2 regions of the Cytobacillus sp. ABV4_503 genome follow, and region 2 is predicted to be linked to the other one. Evidence: riboswitches for the same ligand, from Rfam matches in the RefSeq annotation. Region 2 holds a riboswitch; the other holds the start of a gene.
The links. Region 2 has a riboswitch for preQ1 ahead of queC (7-cyano-7-deazaguanine synthase QueC). Riboswitches for the same ligand answer to the same signal wherever they lie in the genome.
Positions count from the first base shown of each region.

Region 1 (14,898 bases), 1.4 Mb from region 2:
AATGGCCGGAAAAAACATTAAGGATACTCTGCTTTCTTTTTCCGTTAATGCCGGCTTTACAAATAGCCAAATCTGATAGGAGATAAAAGGAAGCGCAAGTCCAAGGCTTATGCTTCCTGCAATTCCCGTATACAGCTTAATGACATCCAGCGGTCCAAGCATGACAAGCTCATGATCATTCGCGAGCATGGGTATCAGTCTGTTGATAAAAATCAGACATAGGGCAAAGCTGGCTATAAAGAAAAGCAGTGATCGAATCAGCACTTTTCTAAGATCCGTTAAATGCTCTACAAGGGTTTGTTCTTCCGTTTTCAATCTAAACCCTCCTATTAAAGCGGTTTATCCTTCCGATCAGCCGTTTCAATAGAGCGAGTTTTTGAATCGGGTTCATCGTCGTCGCTCATAATGTCTCTGGCTGATTTCTTGAATTCTGATAAGGTCCTTCCAAAGGCAGACCCGATCTCAGGAAGCTTTTTTGGACCAAAGATAATTAAGGTAATAACAAGGATAATAATCAATCCGGGAATTCCTATATTTGAAAGCCCCATGATGTTCACTCCTTTTTTGTCAGATTTAAAAGGTATCCTTTATGCCAGAAGGCCGCCTTCTTTGCTGTATTTGATGATTCCTTCGGCAGCACGGTAGGCGAGTGCCCCAACTGTTCCTGTCGGATTATACCCTCCGTTGTGAGGGAAAGCGGATGCGCCAATGACAAATACATTTTCTGCATCCCACATCTGCAGATAGTTATTTACAGCTGAAGATTCGGGCTCAGCCCCCATGATCACGCCGCCGGTATTGTGTGTTGTCTGATAAGGGACGATGTCATAGTGCTCCAGCTGCTGCCTGTCGTTAATTTTTGCCGGTCCCATTTCCTTCATGATGTTGTCTGTGATTTTTCCAATATAGTTATAAAGATTCTTATCCTGTTCCGTGAAATCATATGTCAGGCGAAGCAGCGGGAGCCCGTAAGCATCTTTATATGAAGGGTCCAGGTCCATATAGTTGTGCTGCACAGGCATGGAAGCCCCCTGTGTTCCAATGCTCAAGGCTCTGGTGAAATATTTAATGGAGTTCTCTTTGAACTTGCTGCCCCATTTCGGTGTATCAGTCGGAACCATATTATATTGGATTGGTCGGTATCCTGATTGGTTGATCGAAATGGAACCGCCATGGATGAAGTTAAGATCGGAGTGATCAAAATTGTCTCCATTGTAATCATCCACAGTTGCACCAAGAGCACCTGCACCCATAAATGTATTAAATTGCTCTTCATCAAAAAATCCCGCTGATCCAGGAAGGATTTGGTAGCAATAATTCTTTCCAATAACTCCTTTGCCTGTGTCAGGATTATAAGGGCGTCCAAGTTTGGATGTCAGCAGCAGGCGGGTGTTATTCATGACATAGCTTGTCAGAATAACCATTTCTGCCGGCTGGATGAATTCTTCCTTTGTTTGCACATCCACATAGCGCACACCGGTTGCTTTTTTGCCGTCATGAATAATTTCTGTTACATTTGCAAAGTTGCGGATATCTACATTTCCAGTTTCTTTCGCAAATGGAATGACGGCCACGGTCGGATCTGCCTTGGCTCCATATTCACAGCCGAAACGTTCACAGAACGCACAGTACTGACAAGGAGCCAGCTTGGCGCCATATTGGTTTTCATAAGCCTGGCTCATATTGCCCGATGGCATATGGTAAGGTTTCATCCCCAATGACTTCGCTGCTTCTTTAAATCTAGCCGTAATGGGCGTCTCCTTCATTGGGGGATTCGGGAACGGATTTGCTCTCTTCGGTCCTAACTCGCCTTCTTCTCCGCTAATCCCTGCTGCTTTTTCAAATTCGTAGAAATAGGGCTCCAATTCATCGTATGTAATGCCCCAGTCCTGAACTTGAAGACCTTTAATTTTTGCTTCGCCATATTTTTTTACCGTCTGTGATTTAATTTCAAAGTCATAGGGCAAAAAGCGGAAGGTATGCCCATTCCAGTGAACACCGGATCCTCCTAAGCCCTCGCCAAGCAAAAAGGAGCCAAGCTGACGCATAGGAAGAGATCGTTCCTTCCCATGGTTGCGGAACGTGATCGTTTCTTTTGAAAGATCCTGCATTAATTCATAGCGGATTCCATATCGGAGTTCATCATGGACAACATAGTAGTCCTTAACTCCGCGCTCTTTTCCCCGCTCCAGACCAACTACTTTTAACCCCTGTTTTCCAAGTTCAGCCGCAATGATGCCGCCTGCCCATCCGACTCCTACAACGACTGCATCTGTTTTTGGCAATGTTTTAGCCATGTTTACCACTTCCTTAAGAGATAGTACTATTTGGTATATGAATGGAGACTGTTCGGTTTAATTTCAACAAATTTTTCAGACTCTATTTGATTGATATAGCTCATTTGATGGCCAGGAAAGTCTTTCATTTTCCAGCCTTCCATATTCTTGTTTCCGGCATAGGCAGGATCTGCATAGACGCCTTCAATAGTTGCTGCCCGGAGAATATTAAAAAATGTCCTTGAGGTAACACCCCGAAGCTCTACTTTATCTTCCTCAAAGGCCGTAAGAATTTCATCCTGCTGTTCACCCTCAAGTTCAGCGAAAGGCTTTTTGAACTTATCATTGCTGTAGGTCTGCAGGGCGACAAGGCCGACATCAAAGACTTCATGCCGTTTTAAAGGGGATTGGTAACCCTGAAAGTTTGAGCCTGGGAAGAATGGGCCCTGCATATATTCCCTTGTATTGTTTCCCCATGAGCCCGCAAGCTGATGGTCGATAAAAAAAGGAACATCCAAATCATTAGCACCAGGGCCATTTTCATCCTTTGGATAAATTCTTTCAACTGCAGCCTGCAGAATTCCGAATATTTCAGGGTTTGTGAAATATAAAGGTGACTGCTGGTAGGCAACCTGATTATGCCCGTTTGTATGGGCATTCTCTTCTGTTGCTGTACCGTCTTTATTCATGTTGGCACCAATTAAGCCGCCAAGAATGCCGCCTCCTACCAAACCGCCGGCAACTAACCCGGAATTGCGGATGAATCTCCTACGGGACATGGTTGATTCTTGTTTTTGTTCATGTTCAGACATTTACCTAGAAACCTCCTTTTATTTGCCATTATGGTGAAAAACATACATGTCTAAACAATGATCAGGAATTTTTTTGGGAGATAGGGAGAAAAGAAGAGGGGAGAGAAGGGGATATATGAGGCATTAAAAAAGATGCAAACCGATTGGTCTGCACCTTTTTTAAGTCCGATGACGGACAACCTGAGGATTATGATTTGCATAGGGCCGAACCGATTTTAAATATATCGGTTATAGACGAGAGTGCCTTTCGAACGCTCTGCAAACCCTCCCTGGTTTCTTGCAATGCCAATGACGAACCTTGAAGTCGCTGTTACGCTTTTCATCGTCAACCAGTCCCTTCTGTTTTGTTATTGGCCTTGCATTATTTGTTTACCCCGTGTACTTGTCTTAAAACCTTTTTATTTAAAAAATTGGAGTTTCTTTCTTTAATAGATAAAATGAAAGAAAGGAAGTGAACGCAATGAATACGAAGAAAGAAATCCGTGAGTACATATGGAATTATCTTGAGGAGAATAAGCTTGGCCGCTTTCCGTTTCCTTTAAAAAATAGAATCCCCAATTTCAAAGGAGCTGAAAAAGCGGCTGCATTTATTTTTAAGATGCCTGAGTATAAAGAGGCAAAGGTAATTAAAGTAAATCCTGATTCTCCGCAGCTGCCGATCCGCACTCAAATTTTGAAAGATGGAAAGACATTGCTGGTGCCCACTCCAAGGCTTAAAGCTGGATTTATTATGGTAAAGCCCGAATGGGTACCCGCCGGGGAGGAGCGGAAAGCAGCGAGCCTTAAGCATATCCGCTCATATGGAAAAGAAGTTCCTCTCACAGAATTGCCGAGGATTGATTTGTTTTTTGCCGGATCTGTAGGCCTTCATCGGGATGGCCGGCGTGTCGGAAAAGGGGAGGGCTATGCTGACCGTGAATATGCCATCATCAGAGAGCTGGGAAATCCGGAAATCCCTGTGATTGGAACAGTCAACAGCGTCCAGGTTACAGAGGCAGATATCCCGAGGGACCCGTATGATTTGACCGTCGACTGGATTGCAACCGAAAAGGAACTGATCAGAACCAATACGCCATATTCAAAGCCAGGCGGCATTCAATGGGATCTTGTAACCGAGGAACAAATGGAAGAGATGCCGGTATTGCGTGAAATATGGGAGATCACAAAAGAAAGGCAGCCAGGTAATTGACTGCCTTTTAAGCTTTAACTTCGTCCATTTTCTTTAGAACATCATTAATCTTTGCGTGATCTTCAGGTGATTCATCAATATGCTTCCATAAAATTTTTCCCTGCGGAGAGAAAAGCCATGTCCCGCCCTGAATGTAGACATCCTGGGTCTTCATGGATTTCATGACAAACTCCTTCTGTTTTTCATTATCAGGGAAAAACCTTTTTACCTTGCCAGTAATAAATCCAAAAGCTGCTTTTGAAAGAAGCTTCCACTTTGGCATCGTTTTATGTCCCATTCCTCTATAAGCTTCCCGGGAAGGATCGCCAAGGATCGGGAAAGGGAACGGTCCGAATTGCTCAAGGAATTGATTGATGAAGGTTCCTTTGGAAGGAGCTACGACAATGACCTGAAAACCTCTGGATTCCCATTCACTTATGCGCTCGCGCAACTGCGCAAGATATTCTCTGCAGACCGGTCAGCCAAGGTGGCGGACGAAAACAGCCATTGTGTATTGGCCAATAATGGCCTGTTCAAGAGTAATATTTTTATCAGGATTTTGGGTTTCTAAAATATAATTCATTATTATCCCGCCTCTCGGATTTTACTTCTGATCATACCTAAACTTTTTAAAGGAATAAAGAAATGCGGCTTGCACATAAAAAAACAGGAGGTCGCACTCCTGTTTAGTCCCTGCTCCCCAAAATTCCAAAAATGCGAAGAATATTAATGAACAGGTTGATAAAATCAAGGTATAGGTTAAGAGCCATCAAAGGCACTTCTTCCGGTGACACTCCATAATGCTTCATGCGGTTAAAGTCGAATAGCACATATCCGCTGAATACAAGCACTCCGATGAAGGAGAATGCCAGCATAGCATTAGAGCTTAACGGCCAGAAGATGCTGAAAATCGAGATTGCAATAAGGGCAAGCAATGCTGCCATCAGCATGCCGCCAAGGAAAGATAAATCCCGCTTGGTTGTCGTAGCGTAAACGGCCAAACCTGTGAATACAACCGTTGTCGCTGCAAGTGCAACCAGTACGGGGTTCGGGCCAATGGCAGCCAGGTAATGGGCAACAATTGGATAAGTCGTCATACCGGAAATAAATGTAAATACATACAGGAATGGATAACCAATAGCCTTTTTGCGGCGAAGGAGGAAAGCGAAAAGCAGCATTCCGAGTTCAAGAATCATGAGCGGCAAAAATAGGGCTGGAGGGATGAAGACACCCGCCATCGTTCCGATAAAAGCAATACCCAATGATAAGGCAAACGCCCGTAAGACAGAAGGCAAATAACTGTTATTTGCAGTATGCTGTACATACATTTTTTCATTTCTCCTCTAAAATCATTTGTATATGTATATACGTCAGAACTATTGTTTAAGTTTCATTTTTTATTTTGTTTTTAAAAGGTCTCTTATTTCAGTTAAAAGCTCAACGTTTTTATCCACTGCTGGTGCAGGCATTGCTTCTTCTTTCTTTTTGAAACGATTGTTGATAATCCTGATAAAGACGAAGATTGAGAATGCCACGATGAAGAAATCAACCACATTTTGTATGAATAAACCGTATTTGACTTCTGCGCTGCCGACCTTTATCATCAGATCGCTAAAGTCTACTCCGCCCATCAGCAATCCAACAAGCGGCATGATGATATCATCTACAAGAGAAGATACAATCTTTCCGAAGGCAGCTCCGATAACAACCCCGACAGCCAAATCAAGCACATTTCCCTTTAGGGCGAATTTTTTAAACTCATTCCACATAACATGTCACCTTTCTTTGAAAAATTACCGTAATTATACTATGAAGAATAAATGAAAACCAGATAAGGAAGCCCCTATTGACAGAAACAGGCTTTTTCTCTATAGTAACAATGACAATTATATTTCGAATATTCCCGTGCGAACGGGAGAGGTTCATAGCTTCACCCTCTATAAAAAACTATGGCTTTGATTATACAATAATCAACCATATCCATAAGAGGATATGGTTTTTGTTTTTTCAAGCTGTACTTTTTGGACCTCTCCTTAGGATCAGCGGGATCATATAAGGGAGGCTTTTTTGATGTCAGGAAGAAAAGATGAGGAATTAACGGATATTACACTATTGGGAAATCAGGGTACAAACTATCTTTTTGAATACTCGCCTGAGATTCTGGAGGCTTTTGACAATAAGCATCCAAACCGCGATTATTTTGTAAAGTTTAATTGCCCTGAGTTTACGAGTCTTTGCCCTAAAACGGGACAGCCGGATTTTGCGACCATCTATATCAGCTATATTCCGGATCAGAAAATGGTAGAGAGCAAGTCATTAAAGCTATATCTTTTCAGCTTTAGAAATCATGGCGATTTCCATGAGGACTGCATGAACATCATTATGAATGATCTTATTGAATTAATGGATCCCCGCTATATTGAGGTTTGGGGCAAATTTACGCCACGTGGAGGAATCTCCATCGATCCGTATTGCAACTACGGAAAGCCTGGGATGAAATATGAAAAAATGGCGGATTACCGTTTGATGAACCATGATCTTTACCCGGAGACAATTGATAATCGTTAAGACCACAGCTTGCTTAAAGTGCAATTTTAAAATAATATCAAAAAAGGCAGAGCAATCTGCTTTTTTTGTTGCAGAAAAAATACATAAGTGGGATTATATTTAGGGAATATTCTGTATTTTTGTGAGCGTTACTATAAAAAAGCTCTGAAGGGGGACAAAATGAAGAAAGGCATACATAAAAAAGATCCGCGCTTCAAAATCGCAGAGAGAGAAGCATGGATTGGCATTGGTCTGGTACTCTTCAATTTTGTATGGTGGTATGGGTTTGCCTACGGGATGGGATCAAGGCCCGCAGATGAGTATACATACATAATGGGGCTGCCTGCCTGGTTTTTCTGGAGCTGTGTGGCAGGGTTTGCTGTAATGGTGATTCTGGTAACAGCAGCTGTTAAGTTTCTGTTTAAAGAAGTTCCATTCGAAGAAAATGAAGAGGGGAGAGAATCCGAATGAACTGGCAGGTTATTGCTCCTCTTCTCATCTTCTTAATCATTATTTTTCTCGTCGGCTTATGGTCCAGCAGAAAGATTGATACCGGAAGCTCGTTCCTGCAGGATTACTTTCTTGGAGGAAGGCAGCTGGGCGGATTTATTCTGGCTATGACCATGATTGCAACCTACGGAAGTGCCAGCAGTTTCATTGGTGGGCCGGGCGTTGCATACACACAGGGGCTTGGCTGGGTGCTGCTTGCGATGTCACAGGTTGTCACAGGTTATTTCGTTCTCATGGTTCTGGGGAAAAAGTTTGCCATTACAGCAAGAAAATATAATGCTGTGACGCTCATCGATTTTCTAAAAGAAAGATATAACAGCAGATGGGTCGTCTGGCTATCCTCTCTCAGCATCATTATTTTCCTATTTTCTGCCATGGCTGCCCAATGGGTTGGCGGAGCAAGATTAATTGAGTCACTGACAGGATTAAGCTATTTATCTGCTTTATTCATTTTTGCAGCTTCCGTTATGGTCTACGTGGTGATCGGCGGCTTCCGTGCTGTTGCCGTAACTGATGCCGTCCAAGGGGGAATCATGTTCATCGGCACTATGATCCTTCTGATTGCTGTTATTGTGGCAGGCGGGGGAATTCCGAATATTATCAGTGACCTGTCTTCAGAAAACCCGAATCTGATTACACCATTTGGCTTTGATGGCGGGTTGACTCCTTTATATGTGTCCTCATTCTGGATTTTGGTGGGAGTGGGAGTTGTGGGACTTCCGCAGGTAGCCGTGAGGGCCATGTCCTATAAAAATGCCAGAGCCATGCATAGGGCCATTATCATCGGAACAATAGTAGTCGGCTTTATCATGCTTGGCATGCATTTAATTGGCGTATTTGCCCGGCCAATTCTTCCAGGGATTGAAGTGGGGGATAAAGTCATGCCGATGATTGCGATGGAAGTGCTTCCTCCATGGCTCGCGGGAATTGTACTGGCAGCACCGATGGCTGCCATCATGTCAACAGTGGATTCCCTGCTCCTTCTGGTCAGCTCGGCGATTGTGAAAGATGTCTATATTAATTACATTAAGCCTGATGCCAAAGAAGCTGCCATCAAAAAACTGAGTTTTGCGGTTACTGCTCTGCTTGGCATTCTGGTTTGCATCATGGCTCTCAGTCCGCCCGATTTGCTGATCTGGCTGAATCTCTTTTCTTTTGGGGGACTGGAAGCCGCCTTCATATGGCCTGTTGTGCTGGGCCTTTATTGGGCTAAGGGAAATAGATATGGTGCAGTGGCCTCGATGATAACCGGAACGGCCACCTATATTTTATTCCATACTTTTTATCCAAATGCATTAGGCATGAATACAGTCGTATTGCCTATTGCTTTGTCACTGGCGGCTTATGTAGCTGTAAGTCTATTTACGGAAAAATCAGCATCAGAATCTGCAGAAATTTAAGCAAGAGGCTCCGGAGACTATTCCGGAGCCTCTTGTATGTAACGGCAAAAGGCTGATAAATAGGGAACGGAGCGCTTCAATCAAACGTTTGATTGAAGCAGGAGAAGAGTCATATATAAAGGATACGGGAGGAAACCCTTGTTTTTGTAAAAAAATGAGCATATTGATAGGTTTGTAGAAACGATCCCTATTTGTTACACTTAATTAGTTGAAACGTAATTGTAACATTTGACTTTAAATGGAAATGTTTTTATAACATTAGGGAGAATATAATGAAAAATTTTATAAATATGATTATGATTGCCATGCTATCATCCGTTATAGCAGGCTGCTCAAGTGAAATAAACGCATCTTTAAATACAGAAGAAATAAAATTTAAAAAAGAAGATAAAGTGGAAGCTGAGCAAAATACATTAGCTGTAAAAGAGGACGGAAAAGAGAAAAAAGATACTGTATGGCTTGAAGGCAAGTCACTATTCCAGGTGGACGCTACAGATGGGAAAAAGAAATATTCAGTCTACCTTTATGCGGCAGACCAAAGAAGAACCATTCTGGAAGAGGACAGTTCGAAAGGGAAGAAAGGCGATTCTTATTTTACAGGACATTATTCAGTTTACCTGGCTGAAAAAGGTTCGAAAGAGGCTTACAGACAAGAGGTTTTGAATAACAGTGCTGAAATGTCATTTAATCCATCGAAGGAGCAGGTTTACACTCAAATAATGAGGAACAAAACCATTGTCTCGATCTTTCAGCCAAAGGGGGAAAATGCAGTTAAGGCCCAGCTTCTCGCTATTAACGATGGAGAAGTGCTGAAAATCAGTACAGAAAAAGAAGTGATCACTTCCTCCAAAGCGAAAATAAAAAATATTAATCAGAAGTATCTTCAAACTGCCCAAAATAAGAATGATAGATGGGTTATTTCAACATGGCAATTTAATGACGAAACCCTAACGATGAGCCTGCATGACCGAATAGAGCTGAACAAAGAAGATCATTCTGAGATCGACTGGATGAATTTGTGGTTAAAAGAGGAAGCCCTGTACTATCCTTTTAAAAACCTGGCACTCAGCGTGGATGCCATTGAAAAAGCAAAACAGGGAATTCCGCTCGGAAGCCCATATCCGATTGGCACAAACATATCTGAAATTAAGAAATCAGATCCAAATTTTATTAAGGAAGGGTTTGAAAATGGCAGCCCTTTTGTCATGTATCCTGAAATCACCTATTATTTTGAACGGGAAACCGGCAATGTAACGGCTATTTCTATTCCTGGACAGCGGGTGAGAACTTCAATTGAAGAGATTACTGCTATGTTTGGCACCCCTGCGCAGGTATTGGAAAAGATGCTGTCAGGAGAAACTATTTCCACCTACCTGGCAGATAAATATTCCATCGAAATCATTTCTGATTTAGAAGGAAATGTTAGTGAAATAGTATTAATGAAAACAAAAAATCATGCGGCACAATGACCGCATGATTTTTTTGTAAAATAAGAAAGCATTAAACTTTGAACTTCGAGAACCGTCTAGCTCCAGCGCCTACCCCCTCGAGGTCACAAGTCAAGCCACCCAAAAGGCAAAGGACGCCTTTCCGGGAGGCTCGTCTTGTGCTTGTCGGGGGTGGGCAAGGCGCTTCCGCTTTAAAATGCCCAATCACCTTTCCTGAATACAGGTTCAGCGCTGCCGTCTTCATTGATTCCGTCGATATCCATTTCAGCGGAACCAATCATGAAGTCAACATGTGTTAAGCTTTCGTTCAAGCCGTTTTCAGCCAGTTCTTCACTGGACATTTTCTTGCCGCCTTCAATGCAGAATGCATACGCACTGCCAATGGCAAGGTGGTTTGAAGCATTTTCATCAAATAAAGTATTATAGAAAAGCAGATTGGATTGTGAAATTGGCGAGTTGAAAGGAACCAGGGCCACTTCACCAAGATAGTGGGATCCTTCATCTGTCTCAACAAGCTGCTTAAGAATCTCTTCGCCTTCTTCCGCTTTCACATCGACAATGCGCCCGTTTTCAAAGGTCAGGCTGAAATTATCGATGATATTTCCTCCATAGCTTAAAGGCTTTGTGCTGGAAACCGTGCCGTTAACACCTGTCTTGTAAGGTACTGTAAATACTTCTTCAGTCGGCATGTTAGCCATGAATTCATGTCCCTGTTCATTAACGCTGCCTGCTCCGACCCATAAGTGGCCTTTTGGAAGCTCAATCGTCAGGTCCGTACCTGGAGCTTTATAATGAAGCTTCTGATATCGCCTGCTGTTCAAATAATCCACTTTTTCATGAAGTGTTTCATCATGCTTTTTCCAGGCTTCAACCGGGCTATCCAAATCAGCGCGAGTCGCTTTAAAAATAGCTTCCCAAAGCATTTCCACACGGGATTCTTCCGGTGCGTCAGGGAATACCATGTTTGCCCAGGCCTGAGATGGGGCTGCAATGACTGTCCAGCTTACTTTATCGGACTGGATGAATTTGCGGTATTTTGCAAGCGCCTTTCCGGCAGCTTTCTGGAAGCTTGAGATTCGCTCTGATTTCACGCCTTTCAGCAAATCTGGGCTTGCTGAAACGATTGACATGAATGCCGCACCCTTCTCAGCTAAATCTTCGACTTCCTTTGCCCGCCATTCCGGGTATTCGGAGAAGGACTCATCCGGTGCCAAATCGTACTTTGTGCGTGTGACCGCATCATCGCTCCAGTTCACAACTACGTTATGAGCTCCTGCTTCATAGGCCTTTTTAACAATTGTACGAACGAGGTCAGCTGCATCAAGGGTTGTGTTAATAACAAGCGTCTGTCCTTTTTGTACATTTACGCCGACCTTTACGGCAAGCTCTGCGTATTTCTCTAAATTCGTTTGAAATTGACTCATTATGTATTCTCCTTTGTCAGAATCTTCATTTTCATTGTAGCTGTTCTGTTCGCAAAAAGAAACCTATTGAACTGAAAATCGTCCTCCAGAACCTTGGATCTCCATCTATGGACGGAGACAAAATTAAAAAGGAATCTTATACAGATTCCTTTTTGGCATGGAATGCATTATTTTCAGGCAAAGCAAACATCAGCCAATACAAAAACGCACTTACAACAGCCAGCAGCGCCAGTATAAAGAATGTCCAGTCATATCCGATCCAGACTGTAAGCGGAATGGAAATAGGTGCAATGGTTTTCCCGATTGTAAATCGAAGGGAGGCAGCTGCAAAGTACTGACCCCGCATATGATCTGGAGCAATTTTGGATACATAGCTCTGCTGATGGCCAGCTGTCATTAATTCACCCATAGTGAAAACGGCCATAGCCAGAATTAATCCCCAAATCCATTGCGTTTGCCCAAACATGATGATGGCTGCTGCATAAGTAAGAGATGATAAGATAAAGACATTTCTTTCCCTGTACTTTAACATCATTTTCGTTACGGCTACGGTAAATAAGGCTACGAGGAAGCCGTTCTCAGACAGCAGAATGCCAAAAGCCTGTTCTCCATGAACAGAAAAGGACCAGTCATTCCATTTAAAAAGCGCCTGATTATGAACTGCTTCATTTGTATAGACAGGTATTAAAAGATCAAGCTGCATAAAGGTCTGTGCAGCCAGAACACCTGCTATGATAAAAAGGAGAAAGGTTTTGTCTCTGAAGATAATGCCATAATCTTTCGTTTGCTTTAATAAAGCGGCATGCCATTTACTAGTTCCGCTTTCTGCATGTACTTGTATTGGCAATGTTTCCCTTGTCCACCGTAAAAGGATGAAAGATAACAGAATACAGATAATGCCGGCGGCCATAAGAAGCTGAAAACGGTAATGGACATAGAAAATGGCTCCTAGAATGGGACCCACCACAACCGCAATATTAATGGAAGTGTAAAAAATAGCAAAAACCTGGCTTCTGTCCTTTTCCTGCACCACATCGGCAACCATTGCCTGGCTTGCGGGCCAATAAAATGAACCGAAGATTCCCACAATAGCAAAGCAGATAAAACCAAGCACAGGTGAATCCAGCCAGGGTGAACTGGCAAATCCAAAAATGATAAATGAAAGTCCCTGTCCGCATGCAGAGAGAACCATCATTTTTTTGCGTCCAAAACGGTCAGCAGTATAACCTCCCATTAAGTTGGCAAGCACGGAGAATACCTGAGAAAAAATGAGCAATAAACCAGCCTTGTCTTTTCCGAATTCATCCGCGAAATAAATCGTTAAAAACGGGAAGAACATCCAGAATGTAATGTTCATAAGCGCTTCCCCAAATAACCTTACTTTTAAATTCTTATCCCAATCTTTTATTTTCATGCTGTTTCCCCAACTTCAATCTCAGAATAACGCTATCATACTACCAAAATTGGATGAAACACAAGAAGACTTTTTCCAAAAAAGCCAAACCTTGATCAGGCTTGGCTTTTCTTAATCAATATACAAAAAACATCAAAACGGTCGTAACAATGCCCACCCATATGGCCAGCAATGCACAGTAGCCCATTATATGACGAATATGAAGGCCAACCACACTCAGTATAGGAAGGGCCCAGAAAGGCTGGATCAGGTTGGTCCAGGCATCCCCCCAGCCTACAGCCATAGCAGTAATGGCGGGATCCACCCCCAGCTGCAGACCTGCAGGCACTTGAAGCGGCCCTTGCAATGCCCACTGCCCGCCGCCTGAAGGAGCAAGAATATTGACGAGTCCGGCAGCCCAGTAGGTGAATATATCAAAGGTGTCTTTACTTGCTATGGATGCCATCCCATTAATGATAGACTCTGCTAACCCGGAGCTGCCGAGAACGGCGATTATGCCGGCGTAAAACGGGAATTGCAGAATGATAGGAGAAATGGCAGAACCCGCTTCTTTAAAAGCATTGGCGTATTGTACGAGCGATTTATGAAGGATGAGGCCTAACGATAGAAAGGCAATATTGATAATATTCAAGTCAAGGTCACGCCCGTTTACAAACTCAAATATGACATAGATTATCCCGATTAATCCGGTAATGATGCCGAGAAAGGGTGTTCTTTCAAGCTTTCCGGCGGGTGTTATTAAAACTTCCTGTTCAGATTCCTGCTTGGGTGCCTTAGGGGGAACGTATGAGATAATGCCTTTTTTGGGTGCCATCAGCACAATGAAAATCGGCATCGTAATAACAAGAGCAATTAAAATAGCAATTGTTCCAGGATGGAAAATGGTCTCCGAAGTTGGGATGACGCCAGCCACTTCCTCCAGAAAATGGCCCCTGGTCGCAACAGTCAAACCAATTGAACTCGATAAACCGGCAGTATAAAGAGCAGTTGGTGCATAGGCTGCAGCCACTAATAGAGGAAAGTGTGCGTTCTGATTTCTTTTTCCAACTTCACGGGCAATAATGGCGCCAACGACAACAGCAAGGCCCCAGTTAATATAATAAGCAGCAGATGAAACGAGAAAAGTCAGCACGTAAGCCTGGTTGGCTGTCTTTGCTTTTGAGGACAGCTTTTCAAGTATCAGCTGTACAGAAGGAACAGATGCAAGCGCCATGCCTGTCATTAAGAGGAGCACCATCTGCATGGTAAAAGCTAGATACACCCAAAATCCGTCACCGAAGGATTTAAACAGCTCAACAGGCTCGGAAGGCTTCATGAAAAAACCGGCAATAAACACAAACAGAGTCATTAATACCGCGATGACAAAGGCGTCCGGGAGATACCTTTCCACAAGCTTGGAGAAACGGTCTGCCACTCTGGTTAACATCTTTTCACTCTCCTTTCAGTATTAGTACATGCTATGGAGAGGACAAGCTGTGTATGCCAGATCATACAGAAATAGCCCTGACATCAGCCAGGGCTATCTATTAATCCTTATCTTCCATGGCAGCCTTCAGCAAATCGCCAAGGCTTGTTCCAAAGGAATCTTCCTTCTGGGTGTATTTCTGAACAAGTTTTCGCTCTTCCCGTTTGTTGACGGCTTTCTTTTTGTCCTGTGCTTTTTCCACCACATTGCATGGCCTGCACTGGAAGTAGGCGCCTGCCTTGCCCTGGTGGATTTCCATCTTTTTGCGGCACTGAGGGCAGCGGCGGTTTGAAAGCTTTGGATCCTTGCGTTTCCGGAAATTACAATCAAGATTGGAGCAGACAAGTATTTTTCCGTCCTTGGTATTCCTTTCTTTTAGGAAGGAATCGCATTCTGGACATTTTGACCCAGTGAGATTGTGGGCACGATACGAT
Region 1 is NZ_JBSWTH010000001.1:726,123-741,020, forward strand. Features, by position in the region: gene tatC (twin-arginine translocase subunit TatC) at 1-315, opposite strand, end outside; gene tatA (twin-arginine translocase TatA/TatE family subunit) at 330-548, opposite strand; gene ACXAD1_RS03695 (GMC family oxidoreductase) at 588-2,297, opposite strand; gene ACXAD1_RS03700 (gluconate 2-dehydrogenase subunit 3 family protein) at 2,324-3,088, opposite strand; gene ACXAD1_RS03705 (5-formyltetrahydrofolate cyclo-ligase) at 3,549-4,277, shown strand; partial or broken gene ACXAD1_RS03710 (AhpC/TSA family protein) at 4,285-4,722, opposite strand; gene ACXAD1_RS03715 (Bax inhibitor-1/YccA family protein) at 4,943-5,584, opposite strand; gene mscL (large conductance mechanosensitive channel protein MscL) at 5,654-6,025, opposite strand; PreQ1 riboswitch class I at 6,168-6,213, shown strand; gene queF (preQ(1) synthase) at 6,327-6,824, shown strand; gene ACXAD1_RS03730 (YhdT family protein) at 6,984-7,274, shown strand; gene panF (sodium/pantothenate symporter) at 7,271-8,713, shown strand; gene ACXAD1_RS03740 (hypothetical protein) at 8,986-10,182, shown strand; gene ACXAD1_RS03745 (aminopeptidase) at 10,353-11,585, opposite strand; gene ACXAD1_RS03750 (MDR family MFS transporter) at 11,722-12,999, opposite strand; gene ACXAD1_RS03755 (short-chain fatty acid transporter) at 13,115-14,425, opposite strand; gene ACXAD1_RS03760 (DNA topoisomerase III) at 14,526-14,898, opposite strand, start outside.
Region 1: another riboswitch for preQ1. It lies ahead of queF (preQ(1) synthase); the one in region 2 lies ahead of queC (7-cyano-7-deazaguanine synthase QueC).

Region 2 (14,898 bases):
GCTGAAAGTTGGAGTCATCGGCTTTATCACACCGATTGTGGCGGAATGGAATAAAGAGTATTTTCGCGGAAACCTTAAAGTGAAAAATATTAAGGAAACTGCCGAGCATTTTATTCCTATTATGAAAAGTAAAGGGGCAGATATCATTGTGGCTCTAGCCCATACCGGTCTCCAATCTGATAAAGGGCTGGATGAAAAAAAGGGCAATTCAGTTCATGCCCTCAGCAAAGTTAAAGGATTAGATGCCATTCTATTCGGGCACAGCCATTCAGTTTTTCCTGTCAAAGATGAACTGCAAAAGCTGCCTGGCATTGACTTAAAGGCTGGTACCATTAACGGGACTGCTGCTGTCCAGGCTGGATACTGGGGCAATCATCTCGGTCTCATCGATTTGAAAATTGTCTTCCAGGATAGCGAATGGAAAGTGAAAAGCAGTGTTTCGTCGATCAGGCCCGTTTACCGGACAATCAATAAAAAAAGCAGGGAAGTCATACCCGCAGACCCAATAATTGAACAGATTATGAAAAAGGATCATCATGATGCCCTTAATTATTTGAAAAATAAAAAGTAAAAGGCGCCCACTGGACGCCTTTTTCCTATAAAACCGAAAATTCTTCATTTTTCAAGTCAGTAATAAACATATGTCCCGGAGCATGAGTAATCATAATCTCCGGCTTCACATGCATGGCGACTGCCTGAGGGGTAACCCCGCAGGCCCAGAAAACTGGTACTTCTCCTTCCTTAATGGTCACAGAGTCTCCAAAATCAGGATGCTGAATATTGTTAATTCCGATTGCTTCAGGATTTCCAATATGGACAGGAGCCCCATGGACAGATGGGAAGCGGCTTGTCACCTGTACAGCTCTAATCGCTTCCTTCTCTGTCATCGGCCGCATACTCACTACCATAGGGCCTTCAAATTGGCCTGCACCCACACACCCAATATTTGTTTTATACATCGGGACATTCCGATTTTCCTCAATATGGCGGATAGGGATATTATTTTTGAGCAATGCGTCTTCGAACGTAAAACTGCAGCCGATCAGAAATGCTACCATATCATCATTCCAATAAGAGGTTATGTCTGAAAGCTCCTCAACGAGCTCTCCGTTTTTATATACCCTGTATTTTGGCAGGTCGGTTCTAATATCAGCATTTGGAGCTGACAGCATTGGCACCGGTGATCCTGGTTCAGTCACATCGATGATTGGACAGGATTTAGGATTACGCTGGCAAAAGAGCAGAAATTCAAAGGCCAGCTCCTTTGGCAATATAGCCAGATTGGCTTGAATAAAGCCATTTGCCATTCCTGCAGTTGGTTTATCCCAATCCTGGACACGGATCAATCTGCGTGCCTCATCGGGATTCAATTGAAAAGGGGAGTTCATATAAAAATCTCCTTTCATGCTTATTTAAATAGCTCAGGGATTCCATTGATTAATGAATAAACCCCCATGTAAGACATGGCAATCACGATAATGACTCCAAAAATCGTCATCCAAAGAGGATGTTTATAATCGCCGACAATTTTGGTTTTATAAGCAGCAATCAGCATTACACCTAATGCAATTGGGAGAATAAGACCGTTTAAGGAACCAACTAAAACCAATATTTTTACCGGTTTTCCGATCAAAACAAAAACAAATGTAGAAATGGCGATAAAACCGACAATGACCCATTTATGATGTTTCTCGACAGCTGGGCTCAATGTCCGAATGAATGATACCGAAGTATAGGCTGCACCGACAACAGAAGTAATGGCAGCTGCCCACATGACTACTCCAAACATCTTATATCCAATATTGCCTGCTGCCAGCTGAAAGACAGAAGCAGGAGGGTTGGATGGATCGAGTGCTAGGCCCTGTGAAACCACACCTAGTGCTGCAAGGAACAGGAAGATACGCATAATGGATGCGATCCCGATTGCACTGACAGAGCTCTTCGTGACTTCCGGAAGAGCTTCTTTTCCTTTGACTCCAGCATCAATTAAGCGATGCCCGCCAGCGAAGGTAATATAACCGCCAACCGTTCCGCCTACAAGCGTAATAATGGCCAGGATATCAATTTTATCCGGCACAAACGTTTTGACAACAGCTTCACCAACAGGTGGCTGTGCCGTAAACATTACGTAAAGAGTTAATCCAATCATGACAAACCCTAAAATCTGTGTGAAACGGTCCATTAATCTGCCCGCTTCTTTTACAAGGAAGATGCCGATTGCCAAAATTCCGCTTAAAAGGGCGCCCATTTCAGGGGATATGCCGAAAATAACATTTGTACCTAACCCGGCACCGGCAATATTCCCAATATTAAAAGCAAGACCGCCCATGACAATCAGGGCAGCAAGGAAATGACCAAGACCCGGAAGAACATCATTGGCAATATCCTGTGCGCGCTTTTCAGAAACGGCAATGATTCGCCAGATATTCATCTGTGCTCCAATATCAATAATAATAGAAATTAAAATGACAAACCCAAAACTCGCAAGCAGGGTTTCTGTAAATACTGTTGTTTGTGTCAGAAAGCCTGGTCCAATGGCAGAAGTGGCCATAAGGAATGCGGCACCAAGCAGTAGACTGGCATTTGATTGCTTTTTCATTCATTTTCCCCCAATAATTCTATTTGTGGTTATCTGTCGTGCTTTTTTACTTTGCACCAACACTATTAGTCTGATTGAGCTTCATTCGAAATTGCTTATTCAGCTCCAGAGGAACTATACCCCCTGATAAATGCCATTGGCGCTTGCTTATTCGGCTTCAACGGAACTATTCCGGGCGATAAGTGCCATTGGCGCTTGCTTATTCGACTTCAGCGGAACCATTCCGGGTGATAAGTGCCATTGGCGCTTACTTATTCGGCTTCAACGGAACTATTCCGGGTGATAAGTGCCATTGGCGCTTGAATTATTCAGCTTCAAAAGAACTATTCCCGACAGTCGCCAGTGAATGCCTTCACACTATCTTATCAAAATTCATTTGGACTATTTCAAGCCGATGAGAACATTCGAATCTCTGCAATAAATAGCTTGATTTATACGGTCATTCAGGAGCATATAAGCAGCAGCACCAATTTTACATTATCTCCATTAATACCTATTTTATTTCAAAAACTCGCTGATTTTTGCTACCTGAATTCCCGCTTCATTCAATGCCTTCGGAATGTATTGAGCAAATTCAAGTGCGCTTTCCCCGTCACCATGGATGCATATTGTATTGGCCTCAATGGAAACATCAGTGCCCTGGACAGAATGAACTTTTCCTTCCTTGACCATGCGGATTACCTGATTTACAGCTGCGCTATGATCTGTAATAAGTGCATTGTTTTCCCTTCTTGAAGTGAGGGATCCATCTTCCTGGTATGTACGGTCTGAGAACACTTCATTTGCAGAGCGGAGTCCAATTTTCCTTCCGGCTTTTACTAATTCACTTCCTGAGAGCCCGAAAAGAATCAGTTCAGGATCCACTTTATAGACCGCTTCTGCGATTGCTTCAGATAACGGTGCGCTTTTTGAGGCCATGTTGAACAATGCACCGTGCGGTTTTACGTGCTGAAGCTTTCCGCCTTCTGATGTAACAAAAGCGTTCAAAGCGCCAATTTGATAAACCACTAAGTCATAAGCTTCCTGAGGGGTTATATTTATATCCCTCCGGCCGAATCCATGCAGATCCTGGAGCCCCGGATGGACACCCAGGCCAACATTCTTCTTTAGTGCCATCTTAACTGTTTTTCGCATGGTCGCAGGGTCGCCGGCATGAAAGCCGCATGCAATATTTGCAGAAGTAATATAATCAAGAATTTCCTCATCGCGCCCCATCTTGTAAGAGCCAAAGCTTTCTCCCATATCACAATTAATGTCTACAATGTGCATCTTAATTTCCTCCTCTGGTTTTTAAAAATATGCCTTGCTTTAATTCCTTTAATTTTATTTCTCTATTAATTAATAACTGCTGAGCCTCTTCATTTGATATTTCTGCAAAACTTAAGGAATCTCCGGGTTTGGCCTGCGCCAGAAGAGGGAGATCGACAGCAGCAACCTGTCCAATTTTTGGGTACCCCCCCGTTGTTTGCCGGTCAGCCAGCAATACAATCGGATTTCCATCCGGAGGAACTTGAATGGAACCAAAGTTTACGGCTTCAGATATTTGCTCAGCATGTTCTGATAGCGAAAGGGAAGGGCCATTTAGTCTGTATCCCATCCTGTCCGATTGTGAGGTCACTTCAAAGGCGTGTTTAAAAAGCTGAACCTGGCTTTCCTCAGAAAATAAATCAAATTGGCGGCCCCTTGTTATTCTGATTTCTGCCGCTGTGTCCGGTATTAGTTCTGATGCAATACCCCAGTCGTTTTCAACAAAAGGCCTATTAAGAATCTGTTTTGACAAATACTCCGTTATTTTCAATGACTGGAGAGAGGGTTTGCCGGTTTCCAGCAGGTCTCCTGACTTTAATGCTCTGCCTTTATAGCCGCCAATGCCTGCTCTCAGGTAAGTGGATTTGCTGTTCATTACTTCAGGAACGGCGAATCCGCCCGCAGCAGCCAGATAGGCCCGGCACCCTTTACGGCACCTGCCGAATTTTAGTTCACTGCCTTTTTTCACAAAAAGGGATCTCCATGTTCGAACAGGCTGGCCATTGATGGAAGGGGAAAGGTCCCCGCCGCAAATCGAAATGAGTATATCTTCTTCAAATGTTAGTACTGGACCCATCATCGTTATTTCTAAAACAGGATCATTTTCATCGTTTCCAGCCAGCAGATTGGCCATCCGGTGTGAAAAAGGATCCATAGACCCGCTGGAAATCACGCCATACTTTTGATAGCCGGTTCTCCCAAGATCCTGGATGCTTGAAAGGAGTCCAGGCTTTAAAACGTTAATCATTGCTCCGTCTCCTCCCAATGATGGTATTCTTCCAGACTGATTGGCTTGAATTTGATATGGTCGCCTGCTTTCAGGAGGGTAGGGGAGTGTTCGGTCGGCCGAAACAATTTAACAGGAGTACGCCCAATCAGCTGCCAGCCTCCTGGCGTCTCAATGGGGTAAATTCCTGTCTGCATCCCGGCAATCCCTACCGTTCTCTCGGGAATCTTTAAACGCGGTGTATCGCGTCTTGGTGCCGCAATTTGTTCTGACATTCCGCCAATAAAAGGGAACCCTGGTGCGAATCCAATCATATAGACCAGATAACTGCCTGAAGAGTGAATTTCAATTACTTCTTCAGGGGTAATCCCATTATGTGCCGCAACAAAATCAAGATCCGGCCCAAATTTCCCGCCATAGCAAACCGGGATCTCAACGATTTGAGGTTCCGGCAAATCATTTTCCTTCAGCTCTTCAATAAGCGGTTTTATCAGTGAACACACGAAATCAAACGGGAGCTGTCCGTTTGAAAGCTGAAAGGCCTCAATTGGATTATAAAAAATGGTTACAGTTGTGTAAGCAGGTATGTATTCAATCATCCATTCGGGAGGATGTTTTTCGAGAAAGGCAGTCAGCGACTGAACTTTCTGATGTGTTTCCAGGCTGATTTCTGTCCCAAGCTCAATAAGAACAGCGTCATCCCCCAAGGGGTGTAAAGTGTATCTCATGATTTCACCAGCTTTCATAGTATATTTGTTGACCTGAGGAATAAAATATTATTCGGTAATAATAAATATTCATTTTCGTTCAGAAGAAATACATTCAATATTCTTTCCTAAAAAAAGGTAAAGTCATGTTTTTTAACGCTAGAACGAAAAAATTTATTAGTAAAGTTATATATTTATGCAATGTCCCCAGCTAAAGAATATAATATTCTATAATAGACTGAAAATTCTATTTGTGCAAATTATTCTTTTAGCAGGCGAACCAATATCTTCAAAGTTTATTTGGTCCATCATTTTGGGAATAGAGGAGGTACATTACCATTTAGGGAGAGATCATATTGGAAGAAGCTATAGAAAAAAACTTATCAGAAAGGTTTGAGGCTGCCTTTAACCGTATTCACAAGGCCTTAAAACAATCTGCTAAAAACGCCAGAACAGATAAATTTTATAAACTTATAGAAATACAGAAAAATCATTCGCTGATTCGATTATACGAAGAAGATTTGCACCAGTTTGCAAAGCTGCGAAATGCTATTGTTCATGAAAAAATAGACCTTGATTACTATATTGCGGAGCCTCATTTCAAGACGGTAGAGAAGATTGAAAGAATTGCCGGCTATTTTGAAAAGCCTAAAACCGCCCTCTCCATAGCTGCAACCCCGGTATTTTATTTCTATGAAGATGGCAAGCTAACTGATGTACTGGCCATCATCAACAAATTTTCACACTCCCAATTCCCGATTTACTCGAGAAATGACGAATACTCATGGCTATTAACTTCTGCGGATATCGTGAAATGGATGGCTGAGCACTTTACTGAAGAAACAATCCAGTTGAAAAAGGTGAAAATAAAAGAGCTTTTCAACAAGAAATCAAAACATAAAATCTCTTTTGCCGGCAAGGATACATCTATCTTTGAATTAGAGGATACATTTGAGGAATCCAGAAATAAAAATGAAAAGCTTGAAGGGATCATTGTTACCGAGAATGGAAAGCCGACTGAAAAACCAAAAGGCATGATTACAGCCTGGGACCTCCTGGAAGCCGATTCCGAAAATTAAAACGCAAAAAAGTGCAAGCAATAGCTGCACTTTTTTTTGGAATAGTTAAACTTTTTTGCTGTATATATTAAAACCTTCTAAAATGCCAATAAAGATGATAATATTAACTGATAGTTCAATAGCAAAATCCGTGTACACGGTAGAGGTTCTAGCTACCCTCTTTAAAAAACTAAGGAAAACAGGTCTGCTTTCTTAGTGGTCCTGTTTTTCTATTTTAAAGGAGAATATTAATATGAAAAATGATAAAGCGATCGTTGTGTTCAGCGGCGGCCAGGATAGTACAACTTGCTTATTCTGGGCAAAGGAACGTTTTGCAGAAGTGGAAGCAGTCACTTTTAATTATAATCAGCGTCATAAGCTGGAGATAGAATGTGCACAGCAAATAGCAAAAGAGCTGGGGATCAGGCACCATATTCTGGATATGTCCCTATTGAATCAGCTGGCACCAAATGCACTGACCCGGGATGAAATTGAAGTAAAGGACGGAGCGGAAGGCGGGCTGCCATCCACATTTGTGCCTGGGAGAAACCTTTTATTTCTGTCATTTGCAGGTGTCCTGGCCAGTCAGACTAATGCAAAGCATATTATAACCGGGGTGTGTGAAACAGATTTCAGCGGCTATCCTGACTGCAGAGATATGTTTATAAAATCATTGAATGTCACACTTAATCTATCAATGGATGCCCAGTTTGTAATCCATACACCTTTAATGTGGCTTAACAAAGCTGAGACATGGAAGCTGGCAGATGAATTAAATGCCCTTGAATATGTGCGTGAGAAAACCCTGACATGCTATAACGGAATTCCGGCTGATGGCTGCGGTGAGTGTCCTGCATGCCATTTAAGGAAAAATGGCCTTGAAGAATACCTCAAAGAAAAGGAGGAGCTTTAAGCCATGTACGGTTTCAGGATTGTTGAAAAACTGCAGAAAATTAATGAGGATATTAAACCCGATCAGCTGAAATACCATCATAAGCGTGTAATGGTCAGCAAGGAATTCACTTTTGATTCAGCCCATCATCTGCATTGCTATGAAGGCAAATGCAAAAACCTGCATGGGCACACATACAAGGTGATTTTTGGCCTAAGCGGATTCGTGGATAACAGAGGGTTAATGATTGATTTCGGAGACATTAAAGAAATCTGGAAAAACGAAATTGAAATATTCCTTGACCACAAGTATCTGAATGAAACACTGCCGCCAATGAATACGACCGCAGAGAATATGGTTGTCTGGATTTATGAAAAAATGGCAGAAAGCCTCCAAAACAGAAAAGAGCAATATAGCGGTGCAAGAGTCGAATTTGTGCGCCTTTTTGAAACTCCTACAAGCTATGCGGAAGCAAGAAGGGAGTGGATGGAGGTTGAGTAAAGTTCCTGTTCTCGAGATATTTGGGCCGACCATTCAGGGTGAAGGGATGGTGATCGGCCAGAAAACGATGTTCGTCCGTACAGCAGGATGTGATTATTCGTGCAGCTGGTGTGATTCCTCCTTTACCTGGGATGGAAGTGCAAAAGACAGCATCCGCCAGATGGAGCCGGATGAAATCTGGAAGGAGCTCAAAGAGCTTGGCGGCGATGGATTTTCCTTTGTGACAATATCCGGAGGTAATCCTGCTCTTTTAAAAAATTTGAGTGAATTCATTTCTTTGCTGAAAGCGGAGAAAATTAAGATTTGCCTGGAAACTCAGGGAAGCCGATGGCAGGATTGGTTTTATGAAATTGATGAACTGACCCTTTCCCCAAAACCGCCAAGCTCAGGCATGGATACAGACTTTGATGTTCTCGATTATATTGTGAATAATCTTCAGACCAAAAGAAAGGCTGGCCAGCAGTTCTCACTGAAGATTGTTGTTTTTGATGATAAGGATTATGAGTATGCAAAAAACGTTCATAAGCGCTATCCCGGTGTTCCGTTTTATCTGCAGGTGGGAAATGATGATACCGTTACAGCTGATGATCGAAATTTGCTGCAGAGATTGCTTGACAAATATGATTGGCTAATTGAAAAAACGATACATGACAGTGATTTGAAGGATGTGAAAGTACTTCCGCAGCTGCATACCTATGTATGGGGCAATAAGCGCGGAGTATAACATAAATAAACCCCGCATCAAAGGATGCGGGGTTTATTTATGTTAAGTATATACAACAATTTATGTCAGATTCCGGGAAATATATGATATTATACGTTTGAACTTAACATTACATAAGTGCTGTAAATTTCGATAGATAGGGAGAGTTAGATGACAGATAACACTATTATTCGGTTTAATTCCGTTACTAAAAGATATGATAATGACCCGCCAGTTTTAAAGGATGTCAGCTTTGAAATTGAACGCGGGAAGTTCTATACCCTTTTAGGGCCATCGGGCTGCGGGAAAACGACCATATTGCGATTGATTGCCGGCTTTACTGAACCTTCTGAGGGGGACATTTATTTTAATGGAAGAATAATAAATAATGTTCCAGCCAACAAAAGGCAAGTAAATACTGTTTTTCAGGATTACGCTCTATTTCCGCATCTGAATGTGTATGAAAATATTGCATTCGGCTTAAAAATCAAAAAAATGAAGAAAGCGGATATTGAGAAGAAAGTTAAAGAAGCGTTAAAATTTGTGAACCTTGAAGGCTACGAAAATCGTGAAATTAAAGAAATGTCAGGGGGACAGCGACAGCGTGTTGCCATCGCGCGTGCGATTGTCAATGAACCAGAGGTTATTCTCCTGGATGAACCTTTGTCTGCACTTGATTTAAAGCTGCGGACCGAAATGCAATATGAACTGAGGGAACTGCAGAGAAATCTGGGCATTACGTTTATTTTTGTCACACATGACCAGGAAGAAGCTTTGGCCATGTCAGATGAAATTTTCGTGCTTAACAGCGGAAGCATCGAGCAAAGCGGAACTCCTACTGATATATATGACGAGCCGATTAATCGTTTTGTAGCAGATTTTATTGGGGAATCCAATATTGTTGCCGGAACGATGATCCAGGATTATCAGGTAAAGTTTGCCGGCAAATTATTTGAGTGTGTTGATGGCGGCTTTGAGCCAAATGAAGATGTTGAGATCGTCATCCGGCCTGAAGATCTGGCTATTACCGCACCGGAAGATGGGAAACTGAAAGTGAAAGTTGACTCACAGCTCTTTAGGGGAGTCCACTATGAGATCAGCTGCTATGACAGCGATGACAATGAGTGGCTGGTCCATTCAACCAAAAAGGCGACAGTCGGGGATCAAATTGGCCTTCATTTCGACCCCGAAGCAATACACGTCATGAGACATGGGGAAACAGAAGAGGAATTTGATAAGCGTCTTGAAGCTTATGAAGAGGGAAGCCATGAGAACTAATTCCCGCAACTTTTATTTAATTCCTTATGTCCTGTGGATTGCTCTCTTTGTTGTAGCTCCATTGCTTCTAGTTCTGTATTATTCTTTTTTTGATATTGAAGGGCAATTCACTTTGGAGAATTATAGAAAGTTCTTTACACCCGTTTATTTAAAAATGACCCTAAGCTCCTTTTGGTATGCCTTTTTAATTACATTATTTTCATTGCTGATCGCTTATCCGACGGCCTATTTGCTTACTAAGACTAAACATAAGCAGCTGTGGCTCTTATTCATTATCCTGCCATCGTGGATTAATTTGCTTTTGAAAGCTTATGCTTTTCTGGGCATCTTTGGTACATATGGGGCAGCGAATGCTTTTTTGGATGCGATGGGAATAGGGGGCAGGCAAATTCTGTTCACTGATTTCAGCTTTATCTTTGTGTCGGTATATATCTTCCTTCCTTTTATGATTTTGCCGATATTTAATTCTTTGGATGAACTGAATCCAACCCTTCTTGATGCTTCCAATGATTTAGGCGGGTCTTCCTGGGTAACATTTAAACGTGTCATTTTTCCATTGACACTTGATGGGGTAAAAGCGGGATGCCAGATCGTCTTTATCCCTGCACTGTCTTTATTCATGCTGACAAGGCTGATTGCAGGAAACCGTGTCATCACTCTTGGAACAGCCATTGAACAGCATTTCCTTGTGACACAGGACTGGGGAATGGGCTCGACCATTGCTGTATTCCTGATTATCGCAATGGTAATCATTATGTTGCTGACAGGCCGAAGAAAGCGGGGGATCTTATAATGAAAAAGAACAGGAAATGGCCGGCGTTTTATTTGGCTTTTATTTTTATCATCCTGTACGCCCCGATTTTTTACTTGATATTTTATTCATTCAACAGCGGAGGGACCATGTATCAATTCGAAGGCTTCACCTTGGATTGGTATCGGGAGCTGTTTGCTGATAGCCGATTGCTCATCATTGTCCTTAATACCGTTATTATTGCCCTTTTATCTGCAGCTATTTCGACGATTATTGGAGTAGCTGGAGCACTTGCCATTGCCTATGCCAGAAAACGCAGAGTGAAAAACACGCTTCTTTCACTGAATAATGTGCTGATTGTCAGTCCGGATGTCATTATTGGAGCCTCGTTTTTGATTCTGTTTACAATGATCGGGCTTAAGCTTGGATTTGTATCTGTTTTGCTTGCACACATAGCATTTAGTGTTCCAATTGTCGTGCTGATGGTTTTGCCTAAAATAGAGGAAATGAGCTCATCCATGATTTATGCAGCCATGGATCTTGGGGCAAGCAGGTTTGATGTGCTCACTAAGGTCATTCTCCCTTATATTACTCCTGGAATTTTCGCTGGCTTTTTTATGGCCCTGACGTATTCCCTCGATGATTTTGCCGTAACTTTCTTTGTTACAGGCAACGGCTTTACCACTTTGTCTGTTGAGATTTATTCACTGGCAAGACGGGGAGTTTCTTTAAATATCAATGCTTTATCTGCTTTGCTTTTCCTATTTACAATCATTCTCGTTACTGGCTATTACTTTATTACGAAACGAAATGAGAAGCCGAATGGAATGGGGGTAAGGCAATGAAGAAGCTTGTTCAGGCGCTCGCTGCCGTTTTAATTGTTTCATTTGCCTTGTTGTACATCGTTTTAAGGCTGAATTCCTCCCAGGGCTACACAAGCGGCAATACTTTGACCATTTTTAACTGGGGCGACTATATAGATGCAGAGCTGGTGGAAAAGTTCGAACAGGAAACAGGCATAAAAGTCATCTATGAGACATTCGATTCCAATGAAGCGATGATGACGAAAATTGAACAGGGCGGCACAGCTTATGATATTGCTGTTCCATCTGAATATGCTATTGAAAAAATGAAAGAGGAAGACCTTTTATTGCCGGTCGACCATTCGAAAATTCCGAATCTGAAATATATAGATCAGCGTTTTATGGACCTGCCTTTTGATTCGGGGAACAAATATTCGATTCCCTATTTCTGGGGCACAGTTGGAATTCTTTATAACACGGATATTTTAGGAGATAAAAAAATCACAAGCTGGAATGATTTATGGGACCCTGAATTTAAGAATCAGATCCTGCTGATAGACGGGGCAAGGGAAGTAATGGGCATGGGTCTCAACAGTCTTCATTATTCCCTGAATGACAAAAATACAGACCATTTGATCGAAGCTAAAGAAAAGCTCGATCGTCTTACACCTAACATTAAAGCTATTGTGGGTGACGAAATCAGAATGCTGATGGAAAATGATGAAGCCGGCATTGGCGTGGTATGGTCAGGTACGGCACAGGAGCTTATGTGGGAGAAGGATAATCTGGAATATGTGCTTCCGAATGAAGGCTCCAATCTTTGGTTTGATAATATGGTCATCCCTAAGACTGCCAAAAATCCGGAAGCGGCCCACCAGTTCATGAATTTTATCCTTGACCCGGAAAATGCGGCACAAAATACAGAATACGTTGGATATTCAACGCCGAATAAAGAAGCACTGAAATATATGGACGAAGAAACAATCTCAGATGAACGATTCTATCCGGATGAAGAAATGACAGCCCGGCTGGAGGTATATGAGAATCTGGGAAAAAGGATGCTTGCTTATTATAATGAGCTTTTCCTTGAGTTTAAAATGCATTCAAAGTAATGTACTGCCAGGATTAATTCCTGGCAGTTTTTGCATTGGAACTGATTAAATGATTCAGGGAATACTAGCCAAAAGGAGGATGGAAAATGAAAATATTCTTCGGCATATATTTATTGATTTTTTCATTCGCAAGTATAGGAACTCACACAACTGCTGCCCCAGTAAAACCTGAATTGGCGATTGTCATTGATGATCTTGGAAACAACATGAAGGGAACAGCAGAAATGATGGAGCTTCCGGTGACCTTAACGGTTGCCATCATGCCTTTCATGCCAACGACAAAAGAAGATGCACAACTGGCAAGCAAAAATGGGCATGAAGTGATCGTTCATATGCCGATGGAGCCGAAAAGAGGAAAGAGGAGCTGGCTTGGGCCGGGGGCCATCACAACAGATTTAACCGATGAAGAAATCCGCCGCAGGGTGGAGAGTGCCATTAAAGAGGTGCCTCATGCGGTCGGGATGAATCACCATATGGGTTCAAGAGCCACTGAAAATGAGCGGGTCATGAGAATTGTCCTGGAAGTATGCAAAGAACACGGATTATTTTATCTCGACAGCAAAACAACCGGCAAAAGTGTAGTCGGGAAACTGGCGAATGAATTGGGTGTACCATATGTTGAAAACAATATTTTCTTTGATGATATCTATACTACTGCCCATATCACAAAACAGGCAGACAGACTCGCTGAAAAACTGGTGAAAAATGAACGCATCATCGCAATCGGCCATGTTGGCATCACAGGAACAAAGATGGTAAATGTGCTTAAAGAGTATATACCTGTTTATAAAAAGAAAGCAGAAATAGTGCCGCTGTCAGAACTGATTCCAGGCTATGAACTTATTGACGAAGGACCTTGAACTAAAGCTTAAGCTCCTGATCAGATGAACTTCCACTAAAAACCGCCACGTCCTGTGGCGAACGTTGAAGCCAGCACATCCTGTGCAAGTCCGACAGGCATATGACGAATCACGCAGGAAACCTTCCGAAGCAAGCTTTAGTCGGGCGATGTATCCGTTGACGAAGCGTTCCTTGTCCTAATTTCTGGAGTGATTTGGCTTATGACCCTAGGGGCTAGGCGCTGGAGATAGATGCAATCTTTCCACAGAGTGATTCACACTGTTCCATCCTATTAATAAAAGCTGCAAGCCTGGTGTGGTTTGCAGCTTTGTTCATGGTGTGTAATAAAACGGTGTAATGGTGAAATACGGTTTAAATCCTAAAAGGTGGCCGCCCACATTCCGGTCTGGTTAGTCCCGCAACGAAGCGATGTTAGAAGAGGTGGGCGACCGTGAATATAGTATATGCAGTGATGCAAAAAGGATGCAGCAAAACTTCCTTGAATACAGGAAGGTTTTGTATAATCTTGCTGCAAAAGTGCTTGAACATGAAATACTTTCTGAATAGAAGTATCCATTCTTTGCAAAATATAACATTGTCAGAACTGTAAAAAGTGGGGCAATGTTTTTTTGTGTTTTTCAATTACTCATGAATTAGTCCCGATTGTAAGGGGTATGTAAATAATAAATCAACAGGAAGGAGTGAATTGCATGCTTTGGACTATAGCAGGTATTCTGCTTGTATTATGGATACTCGGATTAATATTTAAAATAGCGGGAGGCATCATTCATATACTGCTTGTAATAGCAGTGATCATCATTGTTGTAAACTTTATAAGAGGCCGTGCATCCGGCAGGGGATAAATGAAAAAAGCCTTCAGTTTTTTGGAGGCTTTTTTCTGTGGTTTATTTTTAAGTTAATGTTTTGATTCATCACCAACCTGTGCTGTCGAGCATTAATTTTCGGCAGGATTCCCATTCAGTCATTTTGAGTTAACTCTCATTTATACGCTGACTTTCAGACCTGTTCTGGAATGAAGTCTGCCGGATCACTTCGGACGAGTAATATAGAGGCAGCGAAATAGTAAAGCAGGTTCCTATATTTTGTGTACTTTCTATTGCATATTTTCCTTTCAAACGATTGATGATGTCAAAAGATATCATTAATCCTAAGCCGGTTCCTTTCGTTTTTGTTGAGTAATAGGGCTGACCGAGCATTTGGAGTTTTTCTTTTGACATTCCGACACCTTCATCTTTAATTAGTATATCGGCTGTAGTATTTCTTTTGAATGCTGAAACCTCTAGAATTCCGCCATCAGGCATTGCTTCTATACTATTTTTCATTAAGTTTATAAATAATTGCTTAATTTCATTTGGGTTACCAATGATAAAAATGCCTTC
Region 2 is NZ_JBSWTH010000001.1:2,171,103-2,186,000, reverse strand. Features, by position in the region: gene ACXAD1_RS10980 (metallophosphoesterase) at 1-571, shown strand, start outside; gene ACXAD1_RS10975 (putative hydro-lyase) at 597-1,388, opposite strand; gene ACXAD1_RS10970 (NRAMP family divalent metal transporter) at 1,409-2,599, opposite strand; gene ACXAD1_RS10965 (LamB/YcsF family protein) at 3,098-3,868, opposite strand; gene ACXAD1_RS10960 (5-oxoprolinase subunit C family protein) at 3,870-4,874, opposite strand; gene pxpB (5-oxoprolinase subunit PxpB) at 4,871-5,581, opposite strand; gene ACXAD1_RS10950 (CBS domain-containing protein) at 5,917-6,639, shown strand; PreQ1 riboswitch class I at 6,776-6,818, shown strand; gene queC (7-cyano-7-deazaguanine synthase QueC) at 6,851-7,531, shown strand; gene queD (6-carboxytetrahydropterin synthase QueD) at 7,535-8,011, shown strand; gene queE (7-carboxy-7-deazaguanine synthase QueE) at 8,004-8,735, shown strand; gene ACXAD1_RS10930 (ABC transporter ATP-binding protein) at 8,886-9,992, shown strand; gene ACXAD1_RS10925 (ABC transporter permease) at 9,982-10,785, shown strand; gene ACXAD1_RS10920 (ABC transporter permease) at 10,785-11,588, shown strand; gene ACXAD1_RS10915 (ABC transporter substrate-binding protein) at 11,585-12,658, shown strand; gene ACXAD1_RS10910 (divergent polysaccharide deacetylase family protein) at 12,745-13,518, shown strand; gene ACXAD1_RS10905 (lmo0937 family membrane protein) at 14,209-14,361, shown strand; gene ACXAD1_RS10900 (ATP-binding protein) at 14,491-14,898, opposite strand, start outside.